DNA from 3 places in the Streptodolium elevatio genome. Region 2 is predicted to be linked to each of the others. Evidence: riboswitches for the same ligand, from Rfam matches in the RefSeq annotation. Region 2 holds a riboswitch; each other region holds the start of a gene.
What was found. A riboswitch is a leader RNA that binds a small molecule or an ion and turns the genes downstream of it on or off. The one in region 2 is predicted to bind cyclic di-AMP.
Positions count from the first base shown of each region.

Region 1: another riboswitch for cyclic di-AMP. It lies ahead of ACWD12_RS36900 (transglycosylase family protein); the one in region 2 lies ahead of ACWD12_RS21685 (NlpC/P60 family protein).
Region 3: another riboswitch for cyclic di-AMP. It lies ahead of ACWD12_RS02105 (C40 family peptidase); the one in region 2 lies ahead of ACWD12_RS21685 (NlpC/P60 family protein).

Region 1 covers NZ_JBSFVE010000032.1:13,441-17,258, reverse strand. Annotated here, with positions in the region: gene ACWD12_RS36910 (hypothetical protein) at 1-742, opposite strand, end outside; gene ACWD12_RS36905 (phosphatase PAP2 family protein) at 1,031-1,684, opposite strand; cyclic di-AMP (ydaO/yuaA leader) riboswitch at 2,204-2,383, shown strand; gene ACWD12_RS36900 (transglycosylase family protein) at 2,387-3,781, shown strand.
Region 2 covers NZ_JBSFVE010000011.1:247,227-251,044, forward strand. Annotated here, with positions in the region: gene ACWD12_RS21675 (hypothetical protein) at 1-891, shown strand, start outside; gene ACWD12_RS21680 (hypothetical protein) at 920-1,291, opposite strand; cyclic di-AMP (ydaO/yuaA leader) riboswitch at 1,704-1,893, shown strand; gene ACWD12_RS21685 (NlpC/P60 family protein) at 1,899-2,897, shown strand; gene ACWD12_RS21690 (hypothetical protein) at 3,100-3,594, shown strand; gene ACWD12_RS21695 (SDR family oxidoreductase) at 3,733-3,818, opposite strand, start outside.
Region 3 covers NZ_JBSFVE010000001.1:484,674-488,491, forward strand. Annotated here, with positions in the region: gene pcrA (DNA helicase PcrA) at 1-670, opposite strand, end outside; gene ACWD12_RS02100 (hypothetical protein) at 736-1,089, opposite strand; cyclic di-AMP (ydaO/yuaA leader) riboswitch at 1,316-1,452, shown strand; gene ACWD12_RS02105 (C40 family peptidase) at 1,461-2,543, shown strand; gene ACWD12_RS02110 (LuxR C-terminal-related transcriptional regulator) at 2,662-3,261, opposite strand; gene ACWD12_RS02115 (ATP-binding protein) at 3,432-3,818, opposite strand, start outside.

The DNA.
Region 1 (3,818 bases), on a different contig from region 2:
TCGGCGATCCGCCGCCGGTACGGGCGAGTTCGGGCTGCGCGGAAGGCTGCGGGCTCGTGCTGGGCACGGACGCGGCAGGACGGGTCGCGGGCGGTGCGGAGGTGGGCGCGACGGGCGTCGCGGTCGCCGTCGAAGGCGGTTCCGGGGTGCGCGGCCCGGGCGTTCCGGGGCGCGACGGGCACGCCTTCTCGCCGACCGTCAGATTCACCGGTATGGGTCCGGCGGGGAGCAGGTGGAGTTCGAGGGCGACGGCGCGTCCGGGGTATTGCGAGCCGATGCCGATCCAGCCGAGCGGCCCGAGGTCGATCTTGGGCAGTCCGGTGGACTTGACCTCGACGCCGATCGTGCGCAGCGCCTGGAGGGCGGCGACGGTGAGCGCGCCGCGTTCGCCGCAGGTGGGCTGGAGGAGTTGGAGGTCGACGACCTCGCGGAGCGCGGCTTCCACACGCTCCGCCTGCTCCTGGCCGTCGGCCCGGCCCGTCGGCTCTGCGGCTGCGGCGATGGCGGCAGGGGGCGGTGTGGTCGGCGCCGGGGTTGTGGCGGCCTGCGCGGGGGCCGCGCCCGCGAGGAGGGCGGCCAGCGCGGCGGCCGGGACGATTGCGGCGGCGGAGATGCGGGTGGCGGCGCGGGTACGGGTACGGCTACGGGTGGTGGTGGTGCGGGTGCCGGCGCGGCCGGCGGCGGGGGTGGGCTTGGCGGTTGCCCGGTGCGTACGGCGGCGTGCGGATGTCGGTGCGGACACGGCTGTGGACCCCTCGTCGTGGAGTGCGCGCGCCACGGGACGGTGGCCGCGCAGGAGCGACTGTCCGGGGAAACGGCGCGGAGGGGTGACGCCTCGGATGATGATCCGATGACCGGACGCGGGTGAGTCTGGCACCGAGGGCGCGCGGTTGGGCCCGGTTTCGGGAATCTTGACCCTTGCGGGCGGTGGCTCGTCGAGGGCGGGGTACGCCACGTCGGGCGCGATGGGCTGCGGGCGGCGTGCAGGCGCGCGGTGTGCGGTGTGCGGCGGGACGGTGCGAGCGGTGGGTCAGCCGGTCGGCTCCGCGACGACCAGCGGGCGCAGCGGTGTGGTCTCGACCCGGCGTACGACCGGCAGCAGGGCACGCAGGGCCAGCGGCGACAGCGCGAGCGCGACGAGAGCGCCGAGCGCGAAGCCACCCAGGATGTCCGTGGGGTAGTGGACCCCTACATAGAGGCGGGCGAACCCCTGAAGGACGGCGACGAGGACGGCAATAGCGCCGAGCCTCCGGTCGACCAGCAGCAGGGCGATCGCCAGGGACATCGTCAGCAGGGCGTGGTCGGAGGCGAAGGACGGGTCGTCCTTGCCCTGCACGAGGACCGTGACGTCGGGGTGGGTCAGGAAGGGGCGGGGCCGGTCGACCCATTCGCGCAGCGGCATGTTGGCCACCTCGGCGAGCAGGGCGGCGATCGGCGCCCAGATGAGCCCGGCGACGGCGACGTCGTGGTCGGGACGCCGGCGGGCCCGGAACCACGCGATGCCGAGGAGTCCGGCGAGGATCGCGAGGAGGCCGTACTCCCCCATGAACTCCATGAAGCCGTGCGCCCATGTGGTGTCCTCGGCGAGGCCGTTGACGCCCTGGAGGACATCGACGTCGATGTTGTCTCCGGCGGCGAGGGGCACCGCGGGCTCGGCCGCGGCGGGCAAGGCGTACACGGACACGGCAGGACCTCCCGAGAATTCGTCCTTCAAGATCACGCTTGGGAGGTCTGCGCGGTTCCCGAACCGCGGGGATTCCCCTGATTGGGGCCCTGAGAGGGAGCTCGGCCGACCGGATAATCCGGACGAATGATGGCAGAGTGCCCGTCAGGTCATCCGATCGAAGGAGATGCGCGCCGATGACCTGCCGAACAAAGCCCCATGTCGGACATTTCGGATCTTGCCTTCGGAATGTCGGCCAGGTCACACCGATTTGACGTTCGATCACCGTCCGTGCGCGAAGCGTGGTGGTTTTTCACAAACGGTCAGTGGAGCGGTACCGAAGGTAGGAATTCGGACACCTTCGGCCGTCCAAAAGTGACAAGGAGTGACGTCTTGCCCACCACAAAACGGACGTAAACCTGTTCTTACGATGAGTCGCTTGTGATCTCAGGATCTGTCTGCCTAACGTGCTCCGCGTCGGTCCCCACACCGACCCCTCTCACCGGAACGCCTAGTTCTGCCGCCGGTCGGGACGGGACAGCTGAGAAGCAGCCACGGCAGAAGCGGGGGAACCAGGTGTAACGCGCCGGACTGGTGACAAACCAGGACGGCTAGGGGTGAAGCCGTACCAGTGACCCTTCGACCGGGGTCGCCGCGGGCGGCCGGGCAACTCCAGCCCGAATCCGACAGCTCACCTCGCAGGCGTAGGAGAGGAAACGCTTCATGCTGTCCGGAACCGGGCGTCATCGCCGTACCCGTCTGTCCACGACCTCGCGCATCGCCGTCGCCGCCGGTGTCACCGGTGCCGCGATCGCCGCCCCGATCATCGGGGCGACCACCGCCTCCGCCGCGTCGGTGAGCACCTGGGACAAGGTCGCCCAGTGCGAGAGCACCGGCAACTGGTCCATCAACACCGGCAACGGCTTCTACGGTGGGCTGCAGTTCACCAACTCCACCTGGCGCGAGTTCGGCGGCACGCAGTACGCCGCGCGCGCCGACCTGGCCACCAAGGACCAGCAGATCGCGATCGCCGAGAAGGTGCTCGCGGGCCAGGGCCCCGGCGCCTGGCCGGTCTGCTCCGTCAAGGCGGGCCTGACCAAGAACAGCGGCGCCCCCTCGATCGACACCGGCTCGTCCAACGGGTCCTCGCAGACCCAGGGCAAGACCTCGACGCAGACCGCGCCGAAGCCCGCCGCGCAGCAGCCCTCGGGTGCGAAGCTCACCGAGGACGCCAAGGCCGCCGCCCCCAAGCCGGCCGCGCAGCCCGAGGCGAAGACGCAGCAGGCCCCGACCAAGCCGGCGACCCCCGCGCCGTCCGCGAGCACCGCCAAGGCCGACTACACGGTCGTCGTCGGCGACACCCTGTTCAAGATCGCCCGGGCGCACGACGTCACCGGCGGCTGGCAGAAGCTGTACGACCTCAACCGCGGCGTCGTCGGCGGCAACCCGAACCTGATCTTCCCGGGCCAGAAGCTGGCCCTGGGCGGCCAGTCCACCGCGGCCCCGGCCCCGGCGAAGCTGACCGAGGACACCCCGGCGAAGCCGGCTCCGGCCCCGTCGGCGTCCTCCTCGTCCACGAAGCCCTCGGGCGCGAAGCTGACCGAGGACAAGGCCCCCGCCAAGAGCGAGACCACCAAGCCGAGCACGAGCTCCAACACGAACTCGAGCGCCGCCAAGCCGTCGACCGGCAACTCGTCGTCGACCGAGGCGTCGTCGTCCGGCTACGTCCGCCCCGTTCCGGGTGCGGCGAGCGGCTCGTACGGCCGCTCGGGCTCCATGTGGTCGAACGGCCACACCGGTGAGGACTTCCGCGCGTCGGCCGGCACCAAGGTCAGCGCCGTCACCTCCGGCACCGTGGTCTCCGCGGGCTGGGGCGGCGCGTACGGCAACGAGGTCGTCATCAAGCACGCCGACGGCCGCTACACGCAGTACGGCCACATGTCGAAGATCTCCGTCTCGGTCGGCCAGAAGGTCTCGACCGGCCAGCAGGTCGGCCTCGTCGGCTCGACCGGCAACTCGACCGGCCCGCACCTGCACTTCGAGGTGCGCACCGGCCCGAACTACGGCTCGGACATCAACCCGATCACCTACCTCCGCGCCCACGGCGTCAACGTCTGATCCACTGATCCTCGCGATCGGTCGAACTGACATCGCA
Region 2 (3,818 bases):
ACGATCTCCGTCGTGGTGGCGATGGTCGCCGTTCCGCTCTGTGCGCTGGCCTTCGTACTGCTCTCGCACGACAACGTCCGCCGGGAGACGCGTCGGGCGATGCGCTATCCGATGACCTCGATGGCCTGGTTCCTCGGGGCGGGCGGCATCCTCGCGGCGGTGGCCGCGAGCGGACTCGTCGAGGCCAAGCCGGACCACCCCGCCATGTGGGTTCTTCTGCTGCTGGGACTGGCCGGCTTCATCTGGACCGGCTTCTTCGCGATCTTCGCCTTCTTCCTGGTCCCGCGGCACCTCTTCGCGGCGGCCGACGGGCACCTGCTGATGCCCAGCCTGCTCGCGCCGACGCTGTCCTGGGCGGTCGCCGCCGTCGACTTCGCGTCTCCCGGCAACAACCGGGTGCCCGCGGTGGTCGCCATCGTCGTGACGCTCGGCGGGCCGGTCACCATCACCGCCCTGTCGGTGTGGGAGGCCAAGCGGGTCCGCGAGCTGTACGGGGTGACCTTCCGCGGCGGGCCGTGGCCCGCCCGCGTACCGGCGCACGCGGTGCAGGCGGCCCAGCAGAGGGCCCAGCGCCAGGCGTCCCGGGCCGCGGTGGTGACCGGCTTCGCGAGCGGCGGTCTCCTCGGCTGGCTCCCGCGGCAGGTGGCCCGTGCGGCGTCCGGGTCATGGGCGGCGCCGACCGGCGGCAGCGGCGGCGGCATGGCCGGGTACCAGCCCGGCTACGTCGGGGTACGCCCGTTCCCGCATGTGGCCCACGTGGTCGGGGTGCTCTTCACCTGCGGGTTCTGGAGCCTGGGATACCTGACCTCGTACCTGCGCTGGAAGCGGCGCAACGCCGCGGCCCTTCGCAACCACGGCGGTGCCCCCGGCGGCGGGCCCGGCTGGTACTGACGGGCCGCTCCGGTGCCCGGGCCGGGCGTCAGAGTCCCAGCCCGACCCAGAAGCGTGCGAGCTGGTCGAAGGCCAGCACGGCGACGGCGCCGGACGCGCACACCACCGTCGTGACGAGTCCGGCCGCGCCCCAGGCGCGGTCGGCTCGCGCGGACGTCTCGTCGCGGGCGGCCGGCAGAAACAGCGACAACCCCAGTGCGCCGCCCAGGACCGCGGCGACGATCCCGAGGCCGAACCAGACCACCGACCCGCCCTCGCCACCGGGCACGCCCTCCCACAGCATGGCCATGCCGCCGAGCCCGAGGCCCCAGGCGAGGAGCAGGGTGAGCGCGCGGACCGGGAGCGCGACGAGTGCGGGGGAGGACAACCACATCAGGCTTCGGCGCGTCGCCTCGGTCACCGGGCCTCCAAGGTGTCTGGCAAGAGCGTCTGTCGAGAAATGTCTATTTGGAGATGAGTCGTCATGATTTGACGGCACTCCTTTCGACGCTAGAGCCGACTTCGGCGAGTGGCAGCCCGGCGCATCCGAAGGAGTGACAAACCCTTCTGTTGCCCAAATATGGACAACACGGAACGTATGGTGATTTGCCATCCCGGGCCGTCAAGACGATTTCGAAACTTTTTGGGTAAGCGGACCGTCACGCTCACTCTGCGACATATCCGCATGTCATCCCCGCAGGCAGGAATGGCCGTCATGCGGCTTCGGCGACTTGACGCGGCCTTTATCCGTCCGGAAACGCACCTCGCGAGTTGTGGTCGCACGAACGTTCTGTCTAGCGTCACCCCCGGTTTCGCCGCCCAGGCGTGGCCCGCCGACCGGAACGCCGAATCCCGTCCCCGGTCCCGGCGATGATGCACGACATCCGGACGGGAGCGGGGGAACCAGGTGGTATGCCGTACCCGGACATCCGGGTCCGGCTCGGGGTGAAGCCGCGCAGCGCGCGGCCGGGCCGCTCCGGTCCGAATCCGACAGCTCACCTCGCAGGCGGCAGGAGAGGAACGACTTCATGCTGTCTGCCCACAGCGTTCGCTGCCTGGTGGCCGCCGCCGGTATAGCCGGCCTCGGCGCCACGCTCACCGCGACCGCCGCCCACGCCGCGCCCGCCGCCCCCACCTTCCCGCGGAACGCCCCGGTCTCGGCGCCGGACGACGCGGCCGCCCCCGCACCGGACGTCACCGTCACCCCCGCACCCGCACCCGCCGCCGCCCCGGCCGCGCCCGCCCCGCTCGCCACGTACACCGTGGTCGCCGGCGACACCCTCTCGGAGATCGCCCAGGCGAAGGACATCCCGGGTAACTGGCAGGCGCTGTACGACATCAACCGGGACCAGCTGCCCCGCGGCGCCGACTGGATCGACATCGGCCAGGTCCTCAAGCTCGCGGGTGTCACGCAGGACGCCGCGCCGCAGAGGCCGGCCGCCGCGCCGAGCGCCCCGAGCACGTCGACCACCGAGAAGACGTCCACCAGGACCGCGCCGAAGACCTCGACGAACACCAAGCCGCAGAGCTCGTCGTCGAAGCTGACCGTCGACGCCCCCGCGAAGGCCCCGACCCGGTCCACGAACCAGGACACCTCGGGCACCACCGCCAAGACCACGACCACGCCCAAGACGCCGACGCAGCAGTCGACGGGCAGCACCGTCGCCGCACCGTCGTCCGGCAAGGCCGCCACCGCCATCGCGTTCGCGAAGGCGCAGCTCGGCAAGCCGTACGTCTACGGCGCCGCGGGCCCGGACGCGTACGACTGCTCCGGCCTGGTCCAGGCCGCGTGGAAGGCGGCCGGCGTGTCGCTGCCGCGCGTCACCAACGCGCAGTTCGCGGCCGGCAACAAGGTCTCGGTCTCCAACCTGCAGCCCGGTGACCTGGTCTTCTACTACTCGGGCATCAGCCACGTCGGCATGTACCTGGGCGACGGCAAGATCATCCACGCGCCGAACTCGCGCAGCGTCGTCAAGATCGTCGACGTCGACTCGATGCCGATCGCCGGAGCCACGCGCCCCGCGTGACCCCGCCCCCTCGGTGGCACACCCGGCGGCCCGACCGCCGGAGACACAACCCCTGACCGGCCCCGCGCGGACGGCGGTCCACGCTTCTCAGCTCGTGGACCCGCCGTCCGCGCGGGTGTCCGCAGGGGTCTGCCGCGTTTCTCGCGCCCGCCTCCGGGCAGGCGACGAGTAGAGACCCCGGCGCGGTACGGAGGTGTCCATCATGTCCGGGCCCGCACTCAGCAGACGCGAGCGCCTGATTCTGCGCGACATCGAACGCGACCTCCTCGACGACGAGGAATTCGTGCTCCGCATGAGCGACCTGATGCGTGCCGTGCCTCCGGTCGACGAGCGCACGGCCGGCGAACCTCCGCCCGTCGGGACGCTGCCCGACCGGACCGTGCCGGACCGCGCGCCGCCGCCCGTCGGGCACCCCCGGGAAAGGCCCCCTCGCCGAACGAGGCTGCGCCGGATACGGCCGCCGGGCGCCTCGCCGTACGGCGACGCGCCGCCGCGGGCCCGGTCCCGGCGCACCCGCTTCCGCGAGGCCGTACGCGACCACGGACTGGTGCTCCTCGTGCCGGTTTGCGCCGCGCTGGCCGCCGTGACGTTCGGCGGGGCACCCGTGTACTTCGCCGCGGTGTTCGCCGTCGTGCTGGTGGCGACCGTCGCGGTCGGCGTCAGCCGCTACCGGCACCGCCGTCGCCGCAGGTCCTGAGCACCAGGTCCTGAGCACCAGGTCCGCGTCTCCAGAACCTGGGCACCGGAACCTGAGCACCAGACCCGCCGCACCGGAATCCTGAGCGGCAAGTCCTGATGACCGTGGCCTGAGCGCCGACGACGACGGCCCCGCGCGTCAGCCGATGCCGCCGGTCGCCCGGATGTTCTGGCCCGTGAGCCACCGCGCGTCGTGCCCCGCGAGGAACGCGACCACGTCGGCGA
Region 3 (3,818 bases), on a different contig from region 2:
TCTCCGGGTCGATGAGCTCGTTCTTGAGGTTCGACACCTGCGCGTTGAACTTGCGCGGGGGGTGCTGCTTGGGGTCGAGGTCCAGGTCGCGGCACACCATCGCCATGAGCCGCTGCGAGTCGGCGGCGTCGTAGATGGAGAAGGTCGAGCTGAGGCCGAGCTTCTTGTACTGCTGCCGCAGGATGCGCACGCACGAGGAGTGGAACGTGGAGACCCACATGGCCTTGGCGCGCGGGCCGACCAGTGCCTCGACGCGTTCCTTCATCTCGCCCGCGGCCTTGTTGGTGAAGGTGATCGCGAGGATCTCGCCGGGGTGCACGCCGCGCGCGCCCAGGAGGTACGCGATGCGGTGGGTCAGCACGCGGGTCTTGCCGGAGCCGGCGCCCGCGACGATGAGCAGCGGGGAGCCCTCGTGGACGACCGCGGCGCGCTGTTGCGGGTTCATGCCGTCGAGCAGGCGCGCGGGATCGATCACCGGCTTGCGGGCGCCGTTGCGGTAGTGGCCCTCGTACGGCTCGGTCGGCGGGGCGTAGTCGCCGTCGAACAGGTCGTCGGGAGCCGGGTCGTACTCGGGCGGCGGCGGGGCGTCGTCCGGCAGCGGCTCGGCGGCGGGCGGCGGGATCTCGGCGTCGAACCCCGGCAGCGGCATGTCGTCGAAGAGTTTGCTCATCGTCTGCCGAGTCTACGAGCCGCGGGCGGTGTTCCGGTGCCCGCCCGCCTCGGCCCGGGGCGAACTCAGGTCCACATGACGGCGATGACGATGTTGGCGACGGTGAGCAGGCCGACGGCGCCGAAGAGCTGCACGTCGACGCGCTCCTTCGCGCGGTTCGTCCACACCATGAGCAGGATCCCGATGAGGATGGCGAGCTTGACGCTGATCTTGGTGTTGTCGACGTCGAGGTCGTCGGCCTGCCGGACGCCGACCAGCGCGATGCCGGTGACGAGCATCGTGAGGGCGCCGTGCGTCATGGCCGGGTTGATGCGGACGTCTCCGGTCTTCATCCCCTTCATCTGGGTGAGGAAGCCGCCGAGCAGGGACCCGATCCCGATGATGTGCAGGACGAGCAGAAGTTGTCGGACGACGTCCACGAAACGCTCCTCACGGTGGGATGGCGCTCCGAGACTACAAAAATCACAAAGCGGACAATGAAACGGCCCTCAAGGTAAAGACTTGGCAATGCGGCCCGGAAAGCTGGGGGTCGTGACACTCCTGTGACTAATGTTCTCGGCCAGGCGGCCGTACCCCCGTGCTCCACCAGGAGTGCACGGCCGCCACCGCCGAGTCCGGCGACGTACCGAGGCCGCCCCCACGGCCGAGGAGCACGAGCCGGAGCCGGGGACCCAGGTTCCCATCGAGGCGAATCGGGTCCGGGCCCGCCAGTCCGGAGTCGTAGGGCGTCTTCTTCCGCCCGAGCCTGTCAGCTAACCCGGTAGGCGGCCGAGGAAGGAGTGACGCTTTCGTGGCGTCTCATCGCCGTCCCGCGCAGCACCGCCGGATAAAGCCGCGCAGCGCCCCGAGGGGTGCCGCCACGCTCGCCACCGCCGCCGTGACCATGACCGGTGTCGTGGCGTTCGCCGGCACCTCGAGCGCCGACCCGGCGCCCACCTCCGCGCAGGTGCAGGAGCAGGTCAACCAGCTGCACCGCGAGGTCGCCAAGGCGACGGACGTCTTCAACGGCGTCCAGGAGCAGGTCGAGGTGCTGCAGAAGGAGTCCAACGCGACGCAGACCCGCGTCGCCGAGGAGCAGGCCGCGATGAACCAGCTGCGCGAGCAGATCGGTGTCATAGCCGCCGAGGAGTACCGCAACGGGGGCATGCCGCCCGAGCTCCAGCTCGCGCTGAGCGGCGACCCCGCGATGTACCTCCAAAAGGCCCAGATGCTGGACCAGATCGACAGCCAGCAGGCCACCCGCCTCGAACAGATCGCCGCGCAGGCGCGCATGCTCCAGCAGGACCGCGCCGAGGCCTCCCAGCAGCTCGCCGACCTCGACGCGCTGCGCAAGGACCTCAACGGCAAGAAGAACGAGATCCAGGAGAAGCTCAACAAGGCCCAGGCGCTGCTCAACACCCTCACCGAGGCCGAGCGCCAGGCCGTCCTGGAGTCCAACGACCACGCCGACGAAGAGCGCACCGACGACCGCGCCGGGCGCGACAAGCCCGAGGCCGAAGAGCCGCTGCCGAACGTCCCGGCCTCCGGGCGCGCCGCGGTCGCCGTCGACTTCGCGATGGACCAGCGCGGCAAGCCGTACGGCTGGGGCAAGGCGGGGCCGAGCTCGTTCGACTGCTCCGGCCTCATGCAGGCCGCGTGGGCGAAGGCGAACGTCAAGCTGCCGCGTACCACCTGGGACCAGGTCAAGGTCGGCAGCCCGGTGTCCAAGTCCCAGCTCCAGCCGGGCGACCTGATCTTCTTCTACTCCGACATCAGCCACGTCGGGATGTACATCGGCGACGGCAAGATGGTGCACGCCCCTCGTCCGGGATCCGTCATCAAGGTCGCCCCGATCACCGAGATGCCGTTCCACTCCGCGCGCCGCGTGGGCTGACCCGCCGCACCACGTACCGCAGGCCCCCGATTCCGGTGCTCCGGAATCAGGGGCCCGCGTCGTTTCGGGTCCTGCCGCCCAGTCCTGCGCCCGGGCCTGCCGACGGGCAGCCGCGCGGTCAGACCAGGCGGCGGTCGGTCGCCCAGCGGGTCAGCTCGTGCCGGTTGGACAACTGCAACTTCCGCAGCACCGCCGACACATGCGTCTCGACCGTCTTGACCGAGATCACCAGCCGCCGCGCGATCTCCTTGTACGCGTAGCCGCGCGCGATCAGCCGCAGCACCTCGCGCTCGCGCTGCGTCAGCCGGTCCAGGTCCTCGTCGATCGGCGGTACGTCGGTCGCCGAGAACGCGTCCAGCACGAAGCCGGCCAGGCGCGGCGAGAACACCGCGTCGCCCTCGGCCACCCGGCCCACGGCGCGTACGAGTTCGTCGCCGGTGATGGACTTCGTGACATAGCCGCGGGCGCCGCCCCGGATGACCCCGATGACGTCCTCGGCCGCATCCGACACCGACAGCGCCAGGAACCGCACCCTGCCTTGCAGGCCGGCGCACTGCTTCAGCACCTCGACGCCTCCCCCGCCGGGCAGGTGCACGTCGAGCAGCACGACCTCGGGCATCGTCGCGTGGACGACCGAGACCGCCGACGCGACGTCCTCGGCCTCGCCGACGACCTCGACGGCCTCGCCGATCTCGGCGCGCACGCCGGTGCGGAACATGCGGTGGTCGTCGACCAGTACGACGCGCACGCGCGGTTCCGGCGCGTCCGCCGCCGCGCGCTCGGCGTCCTGCCGGGGATCCTGCGGCGCGTCGTGCGGCGCGTTCTGCGGCGGGTTCTGCGGCGTGCTTCGCCGGGGGGTGTGCGGGGTGTCCTGCGGGCCCTGGGTGCTCACTTGGTGCTCCTGTTCCTCGACGCCGCCTCGCCGCGCGCCATCTCGAGCTCGACCTCGGTGCCTTCGCCGGGCTCGCTGCGGATCACCGCGGTACCGCCGTTGCGGCGCATGCGCCCGAGGATCGACTCTCGCACACCGAGCCGGTCCTCGGGCAGCGCACCGGGGTCGAAGCCGGGCCCGCTGTCGCGTACGAAGACCGTCACCATCGTGTCCTCGACCTCCGCGAACACCTGGACCGGCGCGCCCGAGGCGTACTTGGCGGCGTTCACCATCGCCTCGCGCGCGGCGGCCAGTTGCGCGGCGAGGCGCTCGTCCACCGGGCAGTCGCCGACCGACACGATCTCGATGGTGGCTCCGTGCATGTCCTCGACCTCGGCGGCCTC